2 regions of the Aneurinibacillus sp. UBA3580 genome follow, and region 1 is predicted to be linked to the other one. Evidence: a T-box and tRNA genes for the amino acid it is inferred to sense, from the RefSeq annotation. Region 1 holds a T-box; the other holds one or more tRNA genes.
The links. The T-box of region 1 lies ahead of metG (methionine--tRNA ligase). A T-box ahead of a tRNA ligase gene usually reads a tRNA of that ligase, here a tRNA-Met.
Positions count from the first base shown of each region.

Region 1 (10,645 bases):
CGGCGTTGCCCTGGAAGAACGGCACGGCTTTAGCCGCCGTGGACGCAGCAAAATATACAAAATCATTACGGAAGTGGACAAAAAGCTTACGGAAGTCACGGATGCCGTACTTAAGAAAGAGCAGAAGGGCATTAACATTCTTGATGCAGTCGGTGAAATCCGGGGCTTGTTGATTAATATGTACATGTAGGAAATCGAAGCGAAAGAAGTGTGGATTAATACTATGTGGAGTGAGTTCTCGGCACAGAAGCAGGCCGCCGAACTGTTGCACCGCAGCATAAAGCACAACCGTCTATCGCATGCATACTTATTTTCTGGTCCAAAGGGAGCCGGAAAAAAGAAAATGGCGAAGCATTTGACCGAGGCTATCTTCTGTCTGCGGCAGGACGGTGATAGCTGCGGAGAATGCAAGAACTGTCGACTGATTGAAGAAGGGAACCATCTGGATGTACATTGGGTTCAGCCGGAAAGGAACATAATTCGTAAGGAACAGATTAAGGATTTGCAGAAGAAATTCTCTTACCGTGCGGCAGAGTCCAACCATAAGGTATATATTATGGAAGAAGCCGACAAGATGAACCAGGAAGCGACCAACGCACTGCTGAAATTCTTGGAAGAGCCTCCTGCAGGAGTCGTTGCCATTCTGCTCACCAGCAACATTCATGGCCTTCTTCCCACCATTCTTTCCCGTTGCCAAATTATTTCGTTCAATGCGCCCTCACCCGAAGCGATCACGAAGCAGCTTGAGCAGGAAGGAGTAAGACCGGGGTTGGCCAGAGCGGCGGCTCAGATTGCCCATGACCTGGAAGAGGCGCGTACATTATGCCAGACAGAATCGTTTGCGCAGATGAGAAGCCTAGTGATACAATTAAGTGAAGATATCATGGAGCGGGGCACATATGCCCTCGTTACCATTCATGATAAACTTCTCAAGCAGGAGAAGGACCCTGACAAAATCGACCTGTTTCTTGACTTGTTGCTGCTCTGGTTCCGTGATTTATTGCTTTTTTTGCTGGGACAAGAATCCCAGATTACGAATAATGATCAGATGGAGCCCATTCAGAAACAGGCATTGCGTATCAGTCAGCGCAGACTTGTGGAAGGAATGGGAACAATCCTGGTAACGAAAAACAGGCTCACGCATTATGCGAACCTGCAGTTATCCTTGGAAGATATGGTGCTTCGTCTGCAGGAGGGATAACACTTTGTTTGATGTTGTAGGTGTCCGTTTTAAAAAAGCGGGAAAGATATATTACTTTGATCCGGATGAACTTCCGATTGAAAATCACGACCACGTTATTGTAGAAACTGCGCGTGGTGTGGAATACGGACAGGTTGTCATTGGCCGTAAGCAGGTGGACGAGAATGATGTCGTACTGCCGCTGAAGAAGGTGCTGCGCATCGCTGATGAGCAGGATCGCCTTCAGGTGGAAGAGAACCGGAGATTGGCCGAAGAGGCTTTTGGAATTTGCCAGGAGAAGGTTGCGGCTCATAAGTTGGATATGAAGCTGGTTGATGTGGAATACACTTTCGATAAAAATAAAATTATTTTCTACTTCACGGCGGATGGACGTGTGGACTTCCGTGAATTGGTCAAAGATTTGGCAGCAATCTTCCGTACGCGTATCGAGCTGCGTCAGATTGGTGTTCGAGATGAGGCAAAGATGCTTGGTGGCATCGGTCCCTGCGGCCGTATTCTCTGCTGCTCTACCTTTCTCGGCGATTTTGAACCCGTATCCATTAAAATGGCAAAAGACCAGAACTTGTCGCTTAACCCAGCCAAAATTTCCGGTTTGTGCGGCCGTCTGATGTGCTGTTTGAAATATGAAAACGATAACTATGAGAGCGCTAAGGACGAGCTGCCGAATGTTGGCAAAGAAGTGGCGACGGTAATGGGATACGGACGAGTCGTGGGGCTTAACATTTTAGAGCGCAAAGTCCAGGTGAACCTGTATGAAGCAGAGAGAATTATGGAGCTGCCTCTTGATGAGATCAGCGTAGTGGAGAAAGTGTAGTAGTGAATAACTGAGGTGGGGATAGTGAACAAGCAAAGCATGTTTCACCAGCTCGCTTTAATTGAAGAGAAGGTCGGTGTATTATATGAAGAAATCGGCCATCTGAAGAACGCGATGCTTACGCTTATGGAAGAAAATAAAAATCTCTTAATTGAGAATCAACACCTTAGGGAACGGCTGCAGCAGCGCGAAACGGAATTAGAAAAGAAGGAAAAGCGTCAGAGCAGCGTCATAAAAACAAAGAAAGACAAGCAGAAACGGACGGTTGTCGGGGAAGGATATGATAATCTCGCCCGGTTATACCAGGAAGGTTTCCATATTTGCAACGTGCATTACGGCAGTTTGCGCACGGACGGAGATTGCTTGTTTTGCCTCGCATTTCTAAATAAACAGGGATAACAACAACGACCCGTGTCTCGTACGGGTCGTTTTTTGCGAAAGGAACGAGAAAAAGGAATGGAGAACGTCAAGCTGTATCCGGATGAGCGGATTGACGATTTACTAACGAATGAGATGAAGATTATCCAAAGCAAAGAGGTGTTCTGCTTTTCCCTTGATGCGGTGCTCCTGGCCCGCTTCGCTTCTTTACCGTTAAAACGTGGGCGCATCGTCGATTTGTGTACAGGGAACGGTGTGATTCCCCTCCTGCTGAGCGCAAGGACGGAATGTCCGATTGATGCAGTGGAGATTCAAGAGCGTTTGTACGATATGGCGAAGCGCAATGTCGAATTGAATGGGCTGAAAAATCGGATTTCAATATATCATGGTGATGTAAAGGAAGCGTATAAATTCCTGGGCAACGGTGGATACGATGCACTGACGTGCAATCCGCCGTACATGCCGGTGATCGGCGGTGAAAAAAACAAAAGTAGTCATGTCGCTATTGCAAGGCATGAAATCCTGCTCACGCTTGAAGAGATGATTCAGGCGAGCAGCCGCCTCGTCCGTACCGGGGGAAAGGTAGCGTACGTGCATCGCTCAGGCCGTCTGGGAGACTTGATTGCGATTATGCGCAAGTACAGAATTGAACCGAAGCGTATGCGCCTTGTCTATCCGAAAGCGGAGGCGGAAGCGAACATGGTATTAATTGAAGGGATTCGGGATGGAAAACCGGATTTGCGTGTGCTTCCGCCGTTGATTGTGTATAAAGAAGACGGGACATACTGTGACGAGATTTATTCGATTTATTATGGTGACAGGACGGAGGAGTAGTATGTTTATTCAGAAAAGCTTTGTTTCCGGGGAAGAGGGGGGCAAGCTGTATCTCGTTGCAACGCCGATTGGCAATCTGGACGATATGACAGTCCGGGCCATTCGTACGCTGCAGGAAGTAGATATCATTGCCGCCGAGGATACACGGCAGACGCGTAAGCTGCTGACCCACTTTCAGATTGAGACAAGGCTAATCAGCTACCATGAGCATAATAAAACCGCGAGTGGACCGGAGATTATTCGGTTATTAAAGGAAGGAAAGTCGGTGGCGCTGGTTAGCGATGCGGGTCTTCCTGCCATCTCGGACCCCGGACAGGAACTGGTGCGTGATGCTGCTGAAGAATCTATACCAATCATCCCGATACCCGGCGCTAACGCAGGGCTTTCGGCTTTGATTGTTTCCGGTCTGCCAACGGATCGGTTCGTTTTTCGCGGGTTCCTGCCCCGTGACAAAAAAGAGAGGCGTGAAGAGCTTGACCGCCTGCGTCCGTATCCTGAAACGCTTATTTTTTACGAATCTCCACACCGAATTGCCAGGACGCTACAGGAAATACAGGAAGTGTTGGGTGACAGGAAAGTGGCATTGGGAAGAGAGTTGACCAAGCGCTACGAAGAATTCATTCGAGGAAATATCAGCGATGTACGGGATTTCTTAGAAGGGCAGGCAGAAATACGGGGTGAATTTACCCTGATTGTCGAAGGAAATACAGGGGAAGGAGAAACCGAAGCGGAGAGCTGGTGGCAGGGTCTGGACATTACTGCTCACGTAAATGTTCATATAGAGAAGGGATTAAACAAAAAAGAAGCGCTAAAACAAACTGCGGAAGAGCGCGGGCTTCCAAAGCGGGAAGTGTACAACGAATATCATCAGCACGACAAATAAGTTTCCCCGGTCCCCCGGGGAAACTTATTTGTTTGTATATAGTGCTATTACGCTTTTTGCGTAACAGGCATTTCGGACAGGCAAGGTCCACAGATAATTTTACCTTTGTATGTTACAGTATCTTCTGTGCTGCCGCAGAAGATGCATGCAGGTTCGTATTTCTTCAGCATGATGCGCTCGCCATCAACGTAAATTTCCAACGCGTCTTTTTCCCCGATTCCTAATGTGCGACGGAGTTCAATTGGAATAACGACGCGACCTAATTCATCTACTTTTCTTACGATGCCGGTTGATTTCATGTGTATAATGTCTCCTCTCGTATTTGATCAAATTCAATATATCTTATCGCCAAAATTCGACAAATCTTTCTTTAACACTATCCTAGCAGGATTTTATCTAGAGGTCAACCATTTACTGGGATTATATCATAAAAAAATCTCATTATCTGTAAGAAAAATACTAAAAAAGGTAAAAAAATGTTCTATATGTAATATATATCAAAAACATATAACAATATAAAATTTTTTACTTACTACAAAATTGAACTTTTTTCTTTATATTCGTTCAAAAATATCATACTCTTTCTCTTTTTTTTCTCGATTTTTTCGACAAAAACACGAACGATAACGCAGTTTATTCGACAAAATAGTAAAATAAAGGGATTAAAAACGTGAAAAAATGCCGACTTGACGGAATCGCATAAGTAAGGTATAGAATTAAGAAGGAAAAGGTTATGATTGTAAATAAATGAAGATAGGAACGATGAAGGGAAGAGTAGTCACGTGCGCTTTTCGCAGAGAGCCGGAGTGGGTGGAAACCGGTAAAAGGAGCGGGACGAAGATGGCCCCGGAGTTTCTGCTTTTGAGCGGGCTTCTTGCGCGTTAGAGAGCGGCGTTTCCCTCGTTACGGGAGTAGAGCCTGTCTGTTTGCGGCCTTTTTTAAGCGAAGGAAGAACGGCAGGGAATTTGGGTGGTACCACGGGAGCTTCTCGTCCCATTTTGGGATGGAGAGCTTTTTTTATTTTTATGACATTTTTTGGTGAAAGGATGAGTATGTTGAGCAAGCCAACCTATTACATTACATCGCCCATTTATTATCCGAGCAATGCGCTCCATATTGGAAATGCGTACACAACCATTGCCTGTGACGCGCTGGCTCGCTATAAGCGTCTGCGCGGATACGATGTGTTCTATCTGACGGGAACGGACGAGCATGGCCAGAAGCTTCAGCAGAGAGCAGCGGAAGAAGGCAAGCAACCTCTTGAATTCATTGATCCGGTCGTCGATTGGATTAAAGACCTGTGGACGCGCCTTGATATCTCATATGATGATTTCATTCGTACGACACAGCAGCGGCACAAAGATGCGGTACAAAAAATCTTTCAAAAACTTGTCGACAAGGGCGACATCTACCTTGGGGAATATGAGGGCTACTATTGTGTCCCTTGTGAAGCGTTCTGGACAGAATACCAGTCGAAAAAAGACGGCGAACATATCTGCCCGGATTGTGGACGCCCCGTGTCTCTCGTTAAGGAGAAGAGCTATTTCTTCCGCATGTCCAAATACCAGGATCGTCTTATGAAGCATATTGAAGAGAATCCGGAATTCATTCAGCCGGCGTCACGCCGCAATGAGATGGTGAACAACTTTCTGAAGCCGGGTCTGGAAGATTTGAGCGTCTCCAGAACATCGTTCGACTGGGGTATCAAGCTACCGAATGATCCGGAGCACGTTATTTATGTCTGGCTTGACGCGCTGGCGAATTATATCACAGCGCTTGGTTATATGAGTGATGACGAGTCGAAATTCAACCGCTACTGGCCGGCCGATGTGCATATGATCGGTAAAGACATTCTGCGTTTCCATACGATTTACTGGCCGATTATCCTGATGGCGCTTGATCTGCCGCTGCCGAAGAAAGTATTTGGCCACGGTTGGCTGTTGATGCCGGATGGAAAAATGTCGAAATCAAAAGGAAACGTCATCGATCCAAAATTCTTAATTGAGCGTTACGGATCCGATTCTATCCGTTATTTCCTGCTGCGTGAAATTGCCTTTGGACAAGACGGGGTCTTTACGCCGGAAGCGTTTATCCAGCGCTTGAATTTCGATCTGGCTAATGACCTCGGCAACCTGGTCAGCCGTACGGTTGCCATGATCGAGAAGTATTTTGACGGAGTCATTCCGGCACCTACTGCCCCTGATGCGCTGGACGAAACACTGCGGGATCTGGCCCGTAAAGCTGTGGCCGGTCTCGAAGAAAATATGGACGAAATGCGATTCGGCGGCGCGCTGAACAGCCTGTGGGAACTGGTCAGCCGCACGAATAAATATATCGACGAGACAATGCCGTGGGTACTGGCGAAAGACGAGGCTAACAAAGAACGTCTTGGTACAGTTATATACAATCTGGCGGAAAGTATTCGTATCGTCTCGATCGGACTTCAACCGTTCATGACGCATACGCCGCGCAAAATTTGGACACAGTTAGGTATTACGGAAAGTGAAGACCTGACAAGCTGGGATGCGGCAAAAGAGTGGGGGAAACTCCCGGCCGGAACAAAAGTGAACCGCGGTGATGCGCTGTTCCCGCGCCTTGAACTGGAAAAGGAGATCGCGGTAATTGACGAAACGACCGCGGCGGCCCGCAAACAGGCGGAAGAGAACAAAAAGAAGAAAGAGCAGGCGGAGGCAAAAGTGGAAGAAAAGCAGGATACAGCGGAGATTGCCATCGATGATTTTATGAAAGTAGAATTGCGCGTGGCGCAGGTCATCGAAGCAGAGAAGATTCCGAAGGCTGACAAGCTGTTGAAGCTGCAGCTTGACCTGGGATTCGAAAAGCGCCAGGTCGTATCCGGCATCGCCAAGCATTATAGCCCGGAAGAGCTCGTTGGCAAGAAAGTGATCTGTGTTACCAATCTGAAACCGGTGAAACTGCGCGGTGAGCTGTCGAACGGTATGATCCTGGCCGCGTCCGAAGGAGATACGCTCACGCTCGCGACCGTACCTGATCACATGCCAAACGGCGCGATTGTAAAGTAAGCGCCGGATTTGTATTAAGAAAGGAGTTTATCATGCTTTTTGATACACATGCCCATCTAAACGACGAGAAATTCGACGAAGATAGGGAAGCGACAATCGCCCGGGCACAGGAAAACGGCATTTCTTATATTTGCAACATCGGATACAATCGGGAGACGATCGAAACGTCGCTTGAGTTGACCCGGAAATACGATTTCATCTACACGGCCATTGGCTGGCATCCGCAGGATGCCAGGACAATGACCGATGAAGATCTGGAATGGATCGAGAGGCTGGCCATGGAAGAAGAAAAAGTGGTCGCCATCGGGGAAATTGGGCTGGATTACTACTGGGATACATCGCCGAAGGATGTGCAGCAGGAGGTATTCCGCAAGCAGATTCGGCTGGCGAAAAAGCTTGCACTTCCCATCATTATTCACGACCGGGAAGCGCATCAGGATATCGTCGATATTCTCCGCGAGGAAAAAGCCCAAGAAGTCGGGGGTATTATGCATTGCTTCTCCGGCAGCCCGGAAATGGCCCGGCAATGCATCGACATGAACTTCTATATCTCACTGGGCGGTCCGGTAACATTCAAAAATGCCAGGAAGCCGAAGGAAGTGGCTGAGATGGTTCCACTTGATCGGCTTTTAATTGAAACGGATTGTCCGTACCTGACCCCGGAACCGTACCGTGGAAAGCGAAACGAGAGCGGATATGTTCGTTATGTTGCCGAAAAAATTGCCGAAATAAAAAATATTTCTTTCGAAGAATTAGCCCAAATTACGACGGAAAACGCTAAAAAAATATTCCAAATAAAGGAATAAAACGACTATTGTAGAGATTTTCTGCCTCAGTCGTACCAACGGTTGAAGGGTATTGCTGAGACTATATTCCTATTGCAAATGTGCGAAACTTGTAGAAGTGCTTGTAAAAAACTGGTTTGACAAGTTTTGAAGGAATCGTCTACAATGACTTTCAACCGTTGAAGGAGGCAGATAGACTTTGAAACAAAATCATATTCAGTCGGGTTTTTGGAAGGGTCGTAGCTGGATTCTTCTAACCGCTGTTGCGATCCTTGTTCTCTTAAGTCTTGCGCTTTTGGTTAATTCATTGCAAACAAAGAAGATTACTTTCATAAATGACGGCAGAGCAATGGCCGTAACCACAAAAGCGGAAACGCTGGGAGAATTCTTGGCCGAGAAAGGGATAAAGCTGGGGAAATTCGACGAATTGAATTTCGGATTAGAGACAGCATTGGCAGATGGTATGAAGGTGAACTACATACCGGGGAGAAAGGTAAACATAAACATAGCCGGTCAGAAAAAGCAGATTATGACGGCAAAACGTCAGGTGAAAGATATCCTGGCAGAGCAAAATATTGTGCTTGGACCGATGGACAAAGTTGATCCAGCGCTCAATCAGACCGTAAAAGAAAATCAAACGGTGACGGTCACAAGAATCGCTAAGAAAACGGTGAACAAAGAGAAAACGGTAGCCTTCAATACAAAAGAGCGCAAAGACAGCACGATGCTGCAAGGGCAGCATAAGGTTATCCAGCAGGGCCAGAAAGGAAAAGTTCTGGAACGGTATGAGGTTGTCTATATCAATGGCAAGCCTGCATCAAAGAAGCTCGTCGACACCAAGAAGCTACGGGATTGGAAAGATCACATCGTAGCGGTTGGAACGGCGCGAATGACGGCTATATCGCGGAGCGCAGACTCTACCGGGCGCGCATCGAGAGTCGCGAAAGTGGAAGGGGATATAAATGCCCGCAAGACGCTTCGTGTAAAAATGACGGCTTACTCGCCTCACGCGGCATCGACCGGGAAGAATCCGGGAGATGAAGGGTATGCGGTTACAGCGTCAGGAGCTACTGCGAAAGAGGGAAGAACCATTGCAGTAGACCCGAGTGTCGTACCCCTCGGCTGGTGGGTTTATATTGAAGGGTACGGTTTTCGTAAGGCCGAAGATACCGGCGGCGCCATTAAGGGCAACCGGATGGATTTATTCTTTGCATCGGAGCGGGAAGCACAGAACTTTGGCGTTCAGACTAAAACGGTGCATGTTATCGGCCCAAATAAACCAAATTAATGGTATGATACAAGCAGGGAAACTATTTCCCTGTCTTTTTTCTTTGAAATGAGGAAGCAAGCGTGATGATTAAAGAAGTCATTGTTGTAGAAGGAAAGTCAGATACAGTCGCGATTAAGCGGGCGGTAGATGCGGATACGATTGAAACCGGCGGCTCGGCCATTCCGAAATGGGTGATTGACCGCATCCGGCGGGCGCAGGAAAAACGTGGCGTCATTGTATTTACTGATCCGGATTTCCAGGGGGAGCGCATCCGGAAGATTATTAGCCGGGCTGTTCCCGGCTGCAAGCATGCGTTTATAAAGAAAGAGGATAGCCAGGGGAAACGCAATCTGGGCGTAGAATACGCATCGCCGGAAGCGATCCGCAAAGCGCTCGCGGAGGTTCGCACCGAGTCGGAATCGCCGGATGAGCAAATTACGATGGATGATATGATTGACGCCGGCCTCGTCGGCGGCGCGCAGGCCAAAGAACGGCGGACACTGCTGGGCGAGAAGCTTGGCATCGGCTATGCTAACGCCAAGCAGTTGCATAAGCGAATGATGATACTTCAGATTACGCGGGAGGAATTCGCCGAGGCGCTTGCCTGGGTTCTGGCGCAGGAGGAAGAAAGATGACGATGCGCGATATTGCAACACCGACAAGGACAAAGGAAATTCTTAAGAAATACGGATTTTCGTTTAAGAAAAGCCTGGGACAAAACTTCTTGATTGATTTAAATATCCTGGGCAAAATCGTGGATGCCGCCGAACTGACGAAAGAGAAAGGCGTTATTGAAATCGGACCCGGCATCGGGGCGCTGACCGAACAGCTATCGCGAAGAGCAGGCAAGGTGGTCGCCATTGAAATCGACCAGCGTCTGCTTCCGATTCTGGCAGATACGCTGTCTTCTTATCCGCACACGGAAGTCGTTCATGGTGATGTGCTGGAGATGGATTTGCATACACTGATCCGGGATAGGTTCAACGATCAGGAAAAGATCAGCGTTGTGGCAAACCTTCCCTACTACGTGACCAGCGCGATTCTGATGAAGCTGTTGGAGGAACGCCTGCCGCTTGAAAACATTGTGGTCATGATTCAGAAGGAAGTGGCCGAGCGTATCGCTTCCGGTCCGGGAGGCAAAGAATATGGAGCGTTAAGCGTACTTGCGCAATTTTATGCGGAAGCGGAAGTCGTTACAATCGTGCCGCACAGCGTATTTATTCCGCAGCCGAACGTCGATTCCGCGGTGCTTCGTCTTCGTATTCGAAACAAGCCGGCTGTCGACGTAGACAGTGAAGAAATATTTTATCGGGTAGTGAAAGCCAGCTTCGCACAGCGCCGCAAGACGTTGTCCAATAATCTGTTGAATAATTTGTTCGGCAAAGAGCGAAAAGAAGAGATGCTGCAAATTTTCGCGAAAGCGGGCATTGACTCGGCAA
Region 1 covers NZ_DFMZ01000030.1:42,360-53,004, reverse strand. The annotation lists gene B2899_RS05075 (YaaR family protein) at 1-190, shown strand, start outside; gene holB (DNA polymerase III subunit delta') at 224-1,201, shown strand; gene B2899_RS05065 (PSP1 domain-containing protein) at 1,206-2,015, shown strand; gene yabA (DNA replication initiation control protein YabA) at 2,040-2,414, shown strand; gene B2899_RS05055 (tRNA1(Val) (adenine(37)-N6)-methyltransferase) at 2,472-3,227, shown strand; gene rsmI (16S rRNA (cytidine(1402)-2'-O)-methyltransferase) at 3,229-4,110, shown strand; gene B2899_RS05045 (AbrB/MazE/SpoVT family DNA-binding domain-containing protein) at 4,158-4,409, opposite strand; T-box leader at 4,864-5,109, shown strand; gene metG (methionine--tRNA ligase) at 5,163-7,151, shown strand; gene B2899_RS05035 (TatD family hydrolase) at 7,184-7,957, shown strand; gene B2899_RS05030 (3D domain-containing protein) at 8,136-9,224, shown strand; gene rnmV (ribonuclease M5) at 9,290-9,841, shown strand; gene rsmA (16S rRNA (adenine(1518)-N(6)/adenine(1519)-N(6))-dimethyltransferase RsmA) at 9,838-10,645, shown strand, end outside.

Region 2 (15,430 bases), on a different contig from region 1:
AAAGAGGTGGATGGAGGCGGGATGGAGGCGGCTTCCTCTCTCTTCTGCTTTTGTTCCGCCTCCGTTTCTTCGGCATTACCGCTATGCGCGGCATCCGCATTATCCGTTTCCGCGCCGGGCTCCATCGACTGATTCGCTTCGACTTTTACCGTATCTTGAGCGGCCTGGTCGTTATAATCCGGAACCGGATCCATTATTATCAGAAACAGTAAAATACTGAAAACTACAATTCCAATCAACAAAATGAACCAAATAATATTCCGGACCCACACCCTCTCTTCAGCTCCTTCAAACCGCTCGTACATTCATTAGTTATATATGGCATGCTTGACCCAAATATGCGCGATTACCGCGATGAATTGGTGATAAATTGTAACAATTTCACGTTACAAACATGGGGGATGCCATTATAATTAACGATGAAAAAAATAAAAAAGGGGGATTTTTACATTGTTTAAGAGGTTGATTTTTACTCTTTTTCTCCTTCTTTTATCCCTTTTCACCGCTGCATGTTCTTCGACGGACGCCAAACAGGAAACATTGCCGAACGGTGATATGCTGGAGACGACCGGCGGCATTCATGAAATCCCGCAGATGTTAACCAATACAGACGACGGAATTTTACATGTATACAAGCTTGCTTTCAAATACCAGGAGGTCATGAAACAAATTCCCGTCTATGACGGCAGTCAATATTCCAACCTTCTTCAGGAATTTCTGTATAAAATCAACCCGGACGGAAGCATTGTGTGGAACTCTCACGGCAGCATCAGCGGCAAAGCGGTAGCGGTTGCTACTGACGTCATTACGATGACTGAGGCCGGAAAGCCGGTGCCGGAAATCCAGCAAGCAATCAAGAAGAAGCATGGCGGAGAATATGGTGCCGATTCGCCCAGGCGGGACTACAAACCATAAGAAAAACTCGTGGGCGTTGCCGGTCTTTCCTATACTATAAAAAAGAAGCGCAGGAAGATAAAGTTACATTCCTGCGCTTTCTGCGTTTACTGTTTAAGTAATGATGTTCGTACCATGTCACTTACATGACTTTCGGTTGGGAAAAAGGAATCTTGTTAATCTTTTGTGCCAGTGCAAAGTCTTTGCCGGTTAATCCGTTCTTTTCTTGTGTTGTCAAGCGCAGCTTAACCTTGTTGTAGCGAATGTCGATCTCAGGATGATGATGCGCATCTTCGGCGAATTTACCGACTTGATTTACAAATTCCAGCGCTTCTCGGAAGTCGCCGAATGTTACCTTCCGCTGGATGGAAACACCGTCTTCCAGCGTCCATCCGGGAATCCTGGAAAGGTTCAACTCGATTTGCTCTTGCGACAACTTAGCCATTTTCATCATCCTTTCTTCCTCTTCCTATTTTTTACCCATTACCACTTTATGCAAAACCTAGGCGTTTTTTTCCCTAGGCAGGGAAACAATAAACAATGATCCTTCGCCCGGTACGCTCTGCACCCGGATGTTTCCGTTGTGGCTTTGCACCAGGCTTTTTGTAATAGCGAGGCCCAATCCGAAGCCTTCATATTTTTTGTTATAAGAGGAATCGGCCTGTTTGAAAGGCTGATAAATCTGCGCAATTTGTTCTTTGGAAATACCTATTCCATTGTCTTCTACTTCGATATAGCACCGGTCATTCTGTGCGTATGTACGAACAATGATACATCCTTCGGAAGGGGTATATTTAATTGCATTTTGCAGTATATTTACAATAATTTGTTTGATTTTTCCTCGGTCTGCCAGCAGCCAAAGGGGCATATCCCTATGGTTAATCTGAATAGTATGCTTCTTTTTCTCCGCGCTCGTCGCAAGCTCTTCAACAGTTTCATTCACCACTTCCTCTACCTTAAACCGCGATAGCTTCAGTTCAAGCCTGCCGGATTCAATACGCGAAAAATCGATTAAGTCATTAATCAAATTCAATAAATCTTCCGACTTGCGGTGAATGGTCTGCACAAACTTTACATTGGTCTTATTTTCTTCTCTGGCAAGACGCTCCTCCAATAGCTCGGAATAGCCCATGATCACGGTAAGAGGCGTACGCAGTTCATGGGATACATTGGCCAGAAATTCTGTTTTCATTCGATCCAGCTCCGCCAGCTTCCGGTTTGTATCTTCAAGCATTTTATTTTGCCTGGTCATCTTTCTAATAAACGACCAGAGAATACCGATAAGCGCCAGAATAATCAGCACGCTTACGATCAGCTCTCGGCCATAAGCTTTCTCCGGCACAGTAACAACCCTATAAATGAGCCAACCTACCAGAAATAAAACAAAACCCAGAAAGAACGGAACACAGCACTCCAGGGAATACTTACGCTTCACCTTTCATCCCTACTCTTCCGCACAGGGTGCGGAAATCGATGTCTCCCCACTCTGTTTGCCCTGCATAAGATACATGTCTATCTTCTCCAGAAAGCTTCGAATGCGTACCGGCTTTGTAATGTAGCCAATACAACCGGCCTCCAGCGCTGATTTAATATCGGACTTCATCGCCAAAGCAGACAATGCGACAATCGGAATAGAAGCTAGCTCAGGTATGGATTTAATCGTTCTAGTAACAGCCAGGCCGTCCATGCGCGGCATATGAATATCCATCAGAATTAAATCCGGATAAAACGTTTCCAGCATATTGAGTGCATCCATACCGCTCTCGGCCACGTACACTTCGTATTCCGGTTTCAATTGCAAAATTTCAATAAACAACTCACGGTTTGAAGGGTTGTCTTCCACAAGTAAAATACGATATCCCATCTTGCGTTCCCCTTTGTTTTTTCAATAACCTTATTATCGGATGCGCGAAAACACGGCGGACACATTCTGCGAAGAAGGCAAAATATAATCCGCCACTCTCATAACCTGACCACGTTCTACAAAACGCAGCGGATGCTCAATATAGGCAAAAATCTTTCTATGCGTATGTTCACGTATCCCTTCCAAAATCTCTACATAACCGGTATGAAATGATTGGGCCACAACTAGAATGTTATTGTCAGGATATTTTTCCATCATTTCGATAGCTTCTTGTTTTGATTCTATCATAAAAGCAAGGAAAGGTAGATCCTCTTTTTGAATTATTTTAGAAAAATCAGGAAAATGTTCAGAGAAATCCGCCGTATAAAAAATAAGAAGCGGTTGAACTTCGCCGGTAATGGCGTAAGTGCTGTGTGTGGATATTTTCTCCACCCACAGTGGAAGATGAAAAGAAAATACGCTTCCCCTGCCGAGTTCACTTTTCACTTCTATGTTCCCGCCATGCAGCTCAATCAACTGTTTCGATAACGCCAGTCCAAGCCCTGTTCCTTCATATTTGCGATCCAGGCTGCCGTCATTTTGGTAGAATTGTTCGAAAATCTTTTCCTGCTTTTCGGCTTCGATTCCGATTCCCTGATCTTCTACCCGGACGGTCACAGTATGACCGTCTTGTTTAAGAGTAACCCGCACTGTACTTTGTACAGTGCTAAATTTAATTGCGTTACCCAGTAAATTTAATAAAACTTGCCGGATTTTTGTTTTATCTGCTGTTACCTGCAGGACTGAGCACTCCGTTTCCAGCACAAGCGATATCCCGCGCTGCTCCGCTTTTGCCTGCAACATAACCAGCGTACTGCGAATGACTTGGACCATATCGAACCGGGTTACTTCCAGCTCGTATTTTCCCGCTTCAATCTTGCTTAAGTCAAGAATATCATTAATCATTGACAGCAGATGCTCCCCCGCTCTTACGATATTGTGCGTAAAGTTTTTCTGTGCAGGAGAAAGACGATTTTCCGGATCTTCATACAGCAATTCAGCAAAACCGATAATGCCTGTCAGCGGCGTACGGAGCTCATGTGACATATTGGCAAGAAATTCTGATTTTAACCGGGTAGCCTCCTTTGCACGCCGGGATTCCTCCTGCAGACGCACATTAGCCTGTCTCAGCTCTTCGACCAGGCCCGCAATGCTTAAACTCATCCGGTTGAACGCCTTGCTTAGCTCCCCCCATTCATCTTGGTTCGTCACCTCTACTTGAGTGGTGAAATCTCCCTGTGTCATCCGGCGGACACCATGAAGCAGTGATAAAATAGGGTTCGTAATGCTACGTGACATGTAGTAGGAGAACAACAGCGCAAGTAACAGCGTAACCCCGATTACGATGTATCCGACCCGTACAGAAGACCAGGCATTGTTGAGCATCTTCTGATTATCGCTACCGATTTCTTGAATCTTTCGCTGTGAAAGTATTTCTACTTCATTCATCAATCGAATAGCGAGCGGCTGCGCTTTTGAATTTAGCGTTTCAAGCGCATCCTTCGGATTATTGCGCTGATAGACGGGAATCACTTCATTCCGCAAAATAAGTTCCCAATCTTCACTGTGAATAATAAACCTCTCAATTCCCTCTTGTTCCTGCGGTAATGCGCTATCTCTTAAATTCTCCTCGATTTCCCGCACACGGGCGCTTGCCTCTTCAAACTTCTCCCGAAATTCTTCTCTGCCTGTCGTAATATACAGCATAACATAGTTGATTCGCTCCATAATCGTGCTTTTCACTTGCAGTTGCGTAGTCAGATTCGGTACCGATTGGTTGATGACTTTATCATTATCGTGTACTACACTCAGCAGTTGATTGTTCAAAACAAGCATACCGCCCCCGGCGAGCAGCACAACAGCCAGAAATACGCTGAAAAACTTGAATCGAATCGACAAGTTATTCCATCTTTGAAATGCATTCATTGTATTTACTCCACTTTTTACTGGCATCGTATAGACTGGGTATGTATCGGCAAAGAAAACGCACCCGTTTTATACTCTTCCAGCTTTTGTTTGACTTTTCCCTGAACGGCCGGGGGAACCATAGGGCCGAAGTGGGCCAAGTCCTGTCCCCCATCTTTAAAATCAAAAGTTAGGCACCCGGCGGGCAGCGTTCCCTCTTTATACTTGCGTGCAACCTTAAGGTAAACGTCCGCTACATTCTGGAGTATACTTGTCACCACTGTTTCTTTCGAGACAAACGATTGATCTGAAACATAACCGATTGCCAATCGCTTTGCATGATGCGCTTCCATAAGAACATCAATATTGAAACCGTCGCCCATCGGAACAAGAATATCAACGCCTTCATCTATCATCCTCTTGGCAATCTGCACGGCTTTGCGCCCGTCATTCCAACTGTTTACTTCCCGTACAATTACTTTATTTGCCCGATTTTGCTCTTTTGCTGCCTGGATAAACGGTTCGATTTCATACATGGAACTGTAAGCGGGAATTAAGCCGATTTTATGCGTTTTCGTCATCAAACCCGCCACAACTCCCGAGAAATAGCCCATTGATTCCGGCGTGAAATTAATGGCAGATACATTTGCTGCTGCCGCCCTTCCATTAAAGAAGACGAAGCGCGTATTCGGATAGGCGGGCGCAAGGTTATTGAAAACTGTTTCAAAACTGCGTCCGTTTCCGAATATCAACTGGTATCCCTGCTCTGCCAGCTTTTTTGTCTCGTCGGCCTGCTTTTTCTCCGTGTTTACATACTGCATGTAGAAAATTTGCGCATTCATTTTCCGTTCGATTTCTTTAAGGCCGACATATGCCTGGTTATCCCAGCCTTGATCATATATTTTTCCTTCTAGAAGCAGCGCCACTTTCAACGGAGCTTCAGGAGGCGTCACGTTTTTTGTTTCTTCAAACGAAGAGGATATTGAACAGCCAACCAGCAATAGCAACGCCAAAAGAAGAAGTAGTTTTCTCAGCATACGGCACATCCCTTTTTCTATGGCTATATTACCATTGTAAACATTTTACCTTACAGCGCTGAAGTGCAAAAATTGCAGAAAAAAATCCAGACCTGTACGTTTCTGGATTTTAAGGGTTGTAAATATTATATTGTTTAATTTTGTAGTACAGCGTGCGCAGTGAAATATCCAGTTTCTCGGCTGCCAGGCGGCGGTTGCCTTCCACTTCGTTCAGTACTTTTTCAATATGCTTGCGTTCCACTTCTTCAAGTGTCGGCAAATGCTCAGGAATGCTCGTGACGAAATCTATCGCGTTCTGAACCGTCTCCCTCAAATGCGGAAGTTTAAACGGTTTGCAAATATAATCAAGCGCTCCAAGCTTCATTGCCTGAACGGCGGTTTCAATCGTCGCGTAAGCAGTAACCATAATGACCTGACATTCTTCGTCTATTTTTTTCATTCTGCTCAACACTTCAATTCCACTCAACTCCGGCAATTGGATATCAAGCAGTACAAGCTCAGGATGATGCTGCTCGTACATACGCAATGCTTCCTTTCCCGAATGAGCAGTTATAATCTCCACCTGCTCTGATTGAATCGCCGTTGCCATCAGGAAACAAATATCTACATCATCATCAACAATCAATACGGTCGGCTTCCCTCTCATTTCTCACCCTCCTATCCGTTTTCTGTGAAGATCATGAAATAAAGAAGGAAGGAGAGAGGAAAAAAGATCCGAGGAAGAAAAAGGCCATCGCCTTTTTCCACATTGAAATCACCTCCTCGTTCTCTTCTCTCTTTTCCTTCGCACCACAAAAGTCAGCCGCCTTTCCCTTCATTTTTATGGCAGGACTTATGGCTAATCGGCCACGGTCATTCTCACCTTCGTTAAAATATCACGCGCGATATGGACGCCGCACGCTCCCGCTTGTGCCAATCCCCGAGTAATGCCTGCACCGTCGCCCCCGGCGTACAGCCCATGAATCTCCGTCTCGAAATTCTCGTTTAAATAGGGACGCGCGGAATAAAATTTTGCTTCTACCCCATAGAATAGCGTATGTTCACTGGCAATTCCAGGCGTTACGTGATCAAGCGCTTCCACCATCTCAATCAAACTCTTCATTGTATTATACGGGAGCACAAGACCTAAATCACCTGGTACCGCTTCTTTCAGCGTCGGTTCGATAAACCCTTCTTTCAGGCGTTTTTCCGTCGTTCTACGCCCCCGCTTAATGTCCCCGTAGCGCTGCACGATAACCGATCCGTTGGACAAATCGTTTGCATGGCGGCAGATTTCTTTAGCATATTCATTCGGCTTATCAAACGGCTCCGTAAATACATGGGATACAAGCAGAGCAAAATTCGTATTCGGAGATCCTAGCTTCTCATCTTTGTAAGCGTGTCCATTCGCAGCCATAACCCCGCTATGATTTTCTATCACTACGTGGCCGCTTGGATTTGAACAGAAGCTCCGGATAATTTGGTCGGTCGTCGATTTGTACAAAAATTTCCCTTCATACAAATGACGGTTAATCTCTTCCATCACTACATTTGTCGTCTCAACGCGCACGCCGATATCGACCTGATTGTTGAGCAGACGCAGCCCCTGACGCTTCAGGATATTACCAAACCATTCGGAACCGTCACGCCCTGGAACAATCACCACTTTATCAGCCATATATGTCTCGCCGGATTTACATTCTATACCTTTAATTTGAATACCGTCTTCCGTTTTTTCTGTAAGAATGTCGGATACTTCGGTTTTAAACTTCATCGTGATCTTTGTCTCTAATTCACGATAGATACTCTGAAGAATCTTAAGGTTTTGCTCCGTACCAAGATGACGTACATTTGCACGGAGCAGTTTAAGACCCACACCGGCCGCTTTGCGCTCAATTTCTCGTACTTCAGGCGTAGTCGGGTCAGTAATGCTCAGTGTCGCTCCGTGCTCAAGATTGATTTCATCCACATAGCGAATTAGCTCCAGCACCTGGGACGGAGGAAGATAATCAGTCATCCAACCGCCAAACTCTGTGGTAATATTGAACTTTCCGTCCGAGTAGGCACCCGCACCACCGAATCCGTTCGTAATAGAACAGGCCGGCAAACAGCCGCTAAACTCTTTTCGTCCGGCGGGAGGCGGGCATTTCTTTATTTTTTTCTCCAAAATCGGACAACGGCGCTTAAAAATATCATGTCCTTTATCTATTAACAAAACATCTAAGGCAGGATTTTTTCTGGTTAATTCATATGCCGTAAAAATACCAGCAGGTCCGGCACCTACGATTACTACATCATACCTCATCTGTTAAAAGCCCCCTTGAATGCAAAAGCTATTTCGGAAACCTTTCTGAATTATACCGCCTACCGTGGCAAAGAATCAACCAGAAAGCCGAATGTTTTCTTACCACTTATATATTTCGTTCGTCATTTTGTATATGAATATTCGGAAACTGCCGTTCCTGCGACGAATAAATCAATCCACCCGTCCATCAATTCATTTTCTGACATGAAAGATAATGACTGATTTGCTTCTCCATGCAGAATGAATGAATAGACGCGGGCAAATAATATACTGTAGAGACCGGAGGCGACAGCGTAGCTGTTTACATTTTGCCGGATTTGACCTGCAATCTTATAATACTCAAAGAAAGCCGTCAATTTCTCGATAATTTTTTCGGTAAACATTGCGACATATTTACGGCATTCTTCCATTTTCTCCGCTTCGCTGAGTAAAAGCTTAATCAATGGTAGCTCCTTTTTGAATGTGGAAATGAATGTACGAACGATGGCACGCAAATCACGTGCATAATCGTCAGTTATACCCTGTACAATATATTCACTGATTTCGGCCAGTAACGCATGACGTTGAAGCATCTCCGTAAACAGTTTTTCCTTACTTTCAAAATGGCGATATACAGTTAAATCGTTCACCCCGGCCAAACGGGCGATTTCACGAATAGTTGACGCTTGGAATCCTTTTTGTGAGAAGATTTCCACAGCTGAATGCAGGATTTTCTCTCTGGTTCTCTTTACTCGCGGGGAATATTTCTTTTCCATATATATTCTCCTTTTCTCTATATTCTTTCTCTATGTCAACTTCTAAAGAAGTAGGTAAAAAAACCTATGATACCAGTATCCACCATTTTTACCCATGAAACAAGCTACAATTTAAAAAAACAAACAGAAAAATGATAAAGAACACAAAAAAGCTTCAACCCTTATCGGATTGAAGCTATCCTTCATTGTTATACGTATATAGACAAATACAAAAATGGTCGGGAAGACAGGATTTGAACCTGCGACCTCCTCGTCCCGAACGAGGCGCTCTACCAAGCTGAGCCACTTCCCGACAAAGTATGTAGAAAAAATGGTAGCGGCGGAGGGGATCGAACCCCCGACCTCACGGGTATGAACCGTACGCTCTAGCCAGCTGAGCTACACCGCCTCAAAAACAAGATATAAGAAAATGAGGGAAGAAATATTCGAACAGAAAAAACGAACGTTTTTTCCCCTTTATTCTCTACCTTCCACCATTCTGCTCCCAATTTCTGGAATGCGGAGAAGGAGGGATTCGAACCCTCGCACGGTTTAACCCGTCTACTCCCTTAGCAGGGGAGCCCCTTACAGCCTCTTGGGTACTTCTCCTTAATATGGCGGACAGAGTGGGATTCGAACCCACGAGACGAGTTATCCCCGCCTACACGATTTCCAATCGTGCTCCTTCGACCAACTCGGACATCTGTCCTTATACATTAACAGCGACAAGAGTTATCTTATCATACTTTTTAAGTAAATGCAAGACATAAAAAACTCCTCCCCCATTGCTGAGAAAGGAGTTTTGCCGTACGTCTTATCCGCAATGCTTTTTGAATGCTTCCATCAAATCAGAGGCAATCACTTCAAGCGGGCGGTTTTCGATCTGATGACGCTCCATCATATACACCAGTTCTCCGTCTTTCAGCAATGCGAAGGACGGTGAGGACGGCGGATAGCCGGTGAAATACTCACGCGCTTTTGCCGTAGCTTCTTTGTCCTGACCGGCAAACACCGTATAAAGCTTATCCGGCTTTGCCTCGCTGTTCTGTACGGAATATACGGCAGCCGGGCGAGCGAGGCCGGCCGCACAGCCGCACACCGAATTAACCACCACAAATGCGGTGCCTTTCATATTCTCAAACTTTGTTTCCACATCGTCCGGAGTCAGCAGTTCTTCAAACCCTGCAGACGTAAGTTCCGTACGCATCGGTTGAATAACCGAACGCATATATTCATCATATGACATCATTGTAAATCCCTCCGTTACATTACTTGCTTTTTATTCATGCAAACATTAAAAACCGGATTTATTCCATTATAGCGATTTCTTATCTTAGAGGAAAGTTTTACAGAGTATTTCACAACAGAGCAAGTGATTTTACCTATTTCCAAAAAAATCATTCTTGTATAATTTTATAATAAAACAGTGAGGATTTTTGACAACCATAAGAATTTTTATTTTTACTGGAACTTTTTACGCATTACCGACGTTTTTATAGTAGAATATGCAATGCATACTACTTTATGTATGAAATAGAGAAAGAAGGGAATTATTTTGGAGAACGACCGGAGGAGAAGACAAAGAAACAGGATTTGGCTTGCGCTATTGCTATTGGGCGTGATTATTCAAGTGAATTTAATTTTTAGCGAAAGTCCACCTGCACAGTCTGCAACTGACCTCTTGAATTCCATTTCGGATAAAGAGACATCTGATACACCAGAAAAATCTAAGCCACCGCAGCAACCGAATTCGGCACAGAAACCTGACCCATCCGCACCAGCAAAGCCAGCAAAACCTTCAACCAATACAGCTTCGTCTCCTGATGTACCGGCAGTCGGCAAGATGATCGCCAAAATTCCCACGTCTAAACCGACCGTCTATTTAACATTTGATGACGGACCGGGAAAGTATACAAAGGATATTGTTGCGATTCTGGATGAGCATAATGTGAAAGGCGGGTTTTTCTGGATTGGCCAAAACGTAAAAACCGAGCGGGACAGCAAGCTTGCCAGACAAATGCTGGCAAACGGTCACATCATTGGTACACATACCATGTATCATGAGAAGCTCTGGAAAAAGCCGAAAGATGTACAGATACAGATAATTCGTACTTCCACAGAGTACATCTCCCAAAAAATCGGCGCCCCAATCTATTATTTCCGTCCACCTTACGGAGCAGTCGACCAGAATACGCTGCTCGCATCCAAAGAAACGAATCAGATTCTCGCATACTGGAATGTAGACAGCCTTGACTGGAAATATGGTGACAAACCGGATTTAATCATGAACAATATTGCCAGAGAAGTAAAGCCCGGCTCCATTATTTTAATGCATGAAAAAGAGCATACAGTGCAGTTGCTTCCGAAAATTATCAAGCTGCTTAAGGATAAAGGCTACGGGATCGCGCCCCTGCCTACACCGAAGCCGGCAAAAAAAGCGTAATCCCCATCTCTATACAAAAAACGAGGGAAGCCGGATAACATCCGGTGCCTCGTTTTTTAGTTTAGCACATCTCGTCGAATAAATACGACATAGGCTACAATAAGGGAAGCCACGCTCCATATACCAAGCACCGCCAATGAAAACGGCAGACTTAATCCGGGAATTGGCGGAAGCGTGCCCGCCAGGTAATCCGTTAGCTGCAGATTCACCATGAAAAAGTATTTGGCCGATTCCCATGCGGATGCCATATTCGTTAAGATTGTACCTGCGATTAATGCCGATACCATAATCCCCATGCCTGCAGCCGTGCTACGCACCAGTACGGAAACCATAAATGAAATAGAGGCCACAGCCAAACAGGCATACCAGGACAATCCATACTCCATAAGAATATACAACCATTGCGGCAGCACGTGTACACTCTCCGTATTTATCTCTTCTCCGGAAATCTGAAAACCGGTAAGCACCGGATAATTCCAACCCCTATAGCCGAACACCAGTCCGGAGATAAGGTATGCAATAATACCTGTTAGCGTGACAATCGTCGAAACAAATAAAATCAGGGCAATCAACTTGCTGGTTAGTACTTTCCAGCGTTTCACGGGCCTTGTTAACAATAGCTTAATCGTGCCTCCGGTATGTTCTCCGGAAACGATGTCCGATGCGATAATGACGATAAGCAGCGGAATGAATAGCGACACAGCGTTGTTCATGAAATCGCGGGTAAATGTGACTCCGTTGGGAGAAGTCGGATTAATATCATGGTCGAGATAGTATTGCTGCTGCTGAATACGAATTCGCATCCACTTTTTCCACTCTTCCGGAATACGGGTGCTGCTTAACCGGTTGGTCGTGTCATTGATACTCTGTCTTACCGCCACTTTCCAATCCGTTGTTCCCAACTGCTTCTGATTGCTAATCGTAGCCCGCAGCTGCGCATAGGTGAAAATGGGGACAAGTACAAGCAGAATCAATACAACTACCCATAGCCGTTTCTTCCGCAAAATCTTTATCGATTCATTCATAACCAGTCCGTACATGCTAGACATAACGCTCCCCCTCGGTCATATCCAGAAATAAATCCTCCAGACTTGGCTTCTTCCATTCGATTTCATATACTTGAATTCCGCCGCTAATTAGTCGGGCTGCCAGCTCAGGAACATGTTCCGCCGCGATTTCGGTTACAATTCCTCCATCCAGCGTTTCCTGTTCCGATAGGCGTACAAGCGGCGATGCCGCAAGGATAGACTTCGCCTTCGAACGCGGCTCTGCATACCAGATCATTTTGCGGAAATCCTGCGTTAGCAACTCGTCTACTTCTCCTACGCGAATGATTTCTCCCCTGTTAATAATAGCAACCCGGTCACACATTAACTGGATTTCACTAAGCAGGTGGCTGGAGATAAACACGCTTAATCCCTCGCCCGCCAATTGGCGAATGAAAGCTCGTAACTCTTTAATGCCCTGCGGATCAAGCCCGTTTGTCGGCTCGTCCAGGATAAGCAGTTTCGGATCTCCCAACAGCGCCTGAGCAATGCCAAGCCTCTGACGCATGCCCAGTGAATAATCTTTTACTCTGTCATGAATGCGCTTGCTTAAATCCACACGCTGCACTACTTCATCAATTTTCCCCCGGGTAACGCCAGGAATCATACGTGCAAACTGCTCAAGATTTTCCATCCCTGTCAAAAAGGAATACAATTCAGGGTTTTCCACAATCGATCCGACATGTGCAAGCGCTTTTGTGTATTCCTTCTGGATATCGAAACCGCATATCCGAATCCGTCCTGCGGTCGGCCGAATCAAGCCGACCATCATCCGAATGGTTGTCGTTTTTCCTGACCCGTTAGGTCCAAGAAAACCGAACACTTCTCCTTCCCGTACGGAAAATGAAATTCCTTTAATAATTTTCTTACCACGAATTTCTTTTTCCACCTGTTCAATTTCAAGCGTAATTGCTTGTGTCACCATATTCCCCCCTTAACGGACCACTTCGGCCATACGCTCTCCGATGCGTCGATATCCGGCCTGGTTCGGATGAAAATGGTCGCTGGATAGATATTTCACGCCGCCCGTCCGGAACAAGTCGTCAGTCGGAACGAAAATTGTATTGGGATACTGATAGAGGACAGCCGATGCTTCCCCGTTCCACAGCTGTACTATTTTATAACTCTCCCGTGCATTCGATAAATCGGCAAATGCGTTGTACAACCCCACGTACAGCACTTTAGCCTTCGGGTTCAGCGAGGTAATTATTTTTACAATTTGTCTGTACCGGTCCACGGCTCCCGGCAGTCGTTTTTGACTTTCCTCCGGCCTTACTTCTTCCGCTCCCGCATTGAATAAATCATTGCCTCCAATGGACAGCGTAATAATGTCCGCCTGGCGAATGGTCCGGCGAATATCCTCCTTCTTCTGCAGATCGCGCAGCAAATCGGCAGTTTTATATCCGTTTACTCCATGGTTCAATACGTATACTTCCTGTCCCGCGACTTGCGCAAGTCGTGCGCGCAAATGGCCGACATATCCAAGTCCGCTTCCATCCCCCGTACCTCTTGTCAGCGAATCTCCAAGCGCTACAATCTGAATTTTATTTTCTTTCGGGATCGAAGCCTCTTCTCCGGCACTTTTATCGGTTTTCCATCCGACCGCAGAAGGGAAAAGAATGTCTCTTACTCCCATATATAGCCCTATGGCAAGAACCAGCATTGAGACAAGAGAAAAGACCGCGAACAACCGCCAGCTTGTCCGTGATGACATGTTCGCTCCTCCTTATATTTCGTATGTATCATTATATACATAATTCACGGCAAACAAAAAAGCAAAATTCCCGCAATTCCCCAGCGATTCGTTTGATAATGGCACAAATAGTGTAAAGTAAAATTGAAAAAAGCGGAGGATGACCAACAATAAATGCGAAAAAGGAGCCAAAGGACTCCTTTCTCTACACTTTACTCCTTCATCAACCTGTCTACCCTCTCCATTACATCCGCCTTTAAGCGCTCCAGAAACTCTCTGCTTTCTTCCATCGTACTCGCTTTTACGCCGAAATAAAACTTGATTTTCGGCTCCGTACCGGAAGGACGAAGGCAAAACCACGCACCGTTTTCCAGCGTATACTTCAACACGTCGGAGGCCGGGAGCGTAAGCGTTTCGCGCCGGTTATCCTGTGTTACTATACGTATGCCCGCTTTGTAATCCTCAATAATCCGGATGTTTTGCCCTGCCATCTCGGCTGCCGGCTCGTCGCGGAACGATTGGAGAATGGCTTTCATTTTTTCCAGCCCTTCTTTTCCTTTGAGGGTTATGGAGAGCAAGTCTTCGAGATAATATCCATACGTCTCGAAGATCTCCAGCAATCCTTCATACATTGTCATACCACGCGATTTGTAGTAGGCGGCTACCTCGGCGGCAAGGAGGCAGACCTGCACCGCATCTTTATCACGAACAAAATCACCCGCCAGATAGCCATAGCTTTCCTCGTAGCCGAATACAAAAGTATGGCTTCCGGTTTCCTCGAACTCTCTAATCTTTTCACCGATAAACTTAAAGCCGGTCAACGTATCGATTGTCTCAAGGCCGTACGAATCTGCGATGGCGCGTCCGATTTCGGACGTTACAATCGTCTTCAATACCGCCCCGTTCTTTGGAAGAGTGCCCGCCTCCCGCTTTTGTTCCAGCAAATAATGCAGAAGAAGTGCGCCGGTCTGGTTGCCGGTAAGCACTACGTATTCTCCCTGAAGATTCTTTACCGCAATGCCAACACGGTCCGCATCCGGGTCCGTGCCAAGCAGCATATCGGCGCATGTCCGCTTACCGTATTCAATTGCCAGCTCAAATGCAGCATGCTCCTCCGGATTCGGCGAAACAACCGTAGAAAATTCGGAATCGGGCAATTCCTGCTCTTTGACGACCTCCACATTGGTGAATCCAAGTTCCGCAAGCCCGCGCCGCACTAACTTATTCGAGGTACCGTGCAGGGGGGTAAATACAATCCGAACTTCATCTCCCATCCGCCGTATCAACTCCGAATTTACACTGAGAGCGCAAATCTTCTGTATGTATGCGTCATCAATATCAGCACCAATGCTTACAAGGAGCCCGGCCTTGCGTGCCGCCTGCTCGTCCATTACTTCAATGACCAGCTCGTCACCCGCTTCGTTTACTTTTGAGATAACCGCGTCCGCGTCCGCCGGAGGTAGCTGACCGCCGTCCGGACCGTATACTTTG
Region 2 covers NZ_DFMZ01000054.1:11,003-26,432, reverse strand. The annotation lists gene B2899_RS08850 (hypothetical protein) at 1-272, opposite strand, end outside; gene B2899_RS08845 (PCYCGC motif-containing (lipo)protein) at 451-915, shown strand; gene B2899_RS08840 (4a-hydroxytetrahydrobiopterin dehydratase) at 1,037-1,339, opposite strand; gene B2899_RS08835 (sensor histidine kinase) at 1,397-2,329, opposite strand; gene B2899_RS08830 (response regulator) at 2,339-2,758, opposite strand; gene B2899_RS08825 (sensor histidine kinase) at 2,792-4,723, opposite strand; gene B2899_RS08820 (BMP family ABC transporter substrate-binding protein) at 4,741-5,739, opposite strand; gene B2899_RS08815 (response regulator) at 5,849-6,385, opposite strand; gene B2899_RS08810 (NAD(P)/FAD-dependent oxidoreductase) at 6,578-8,023, opposite strand; gene B2899_RS08805 (TetR/AcrR family transcriptional regulator) at 8,146-8,778, opposite strand; tRNA gene B2899_RS08800 (tRNA-Pro) at 8,994-9,070, opposite strand; tRNA gene B2899_RS08795 (tRNA-Met) at 9,090-9,166, opposite strand; tRNA gene B2899_RS08790 (tRNA-Ser) at 9,278-9,366, opposite strand; tRNA gene B2899_RS08785 (tRNA-Ser) at 9,373-9,466, opposite strand; gene B2899_RS08780 (BrxA/BrxB family bacilliredoxin) at 9,572-10,006, opposite strand; gene B2899_RS08775 (polysaccharide deacetylase family protein) at 10,313-11,200, shown strand; gene B2899_RS08770 (ABC transporter permease) at 11,257-12,249, opposite strand; gene B2899_RS08765 (ABC transporter ATP-binding protein) at 12,242-13,168, opposite strand; gene B2899_RS08760 (GDSL-type esterase/lipase family protein) at 13,181-13,960, opposite strand; gene B2899_RS08755 (phospho-sugar mutase) at 14,152-15,430, opposite strand, start outside.
Region 2: it encodes a tRNA-Met, which carries the amino acid that the T-box ahead of metG (methionine--tRNA ligase) is inferred to sense. The anticodon was not compared.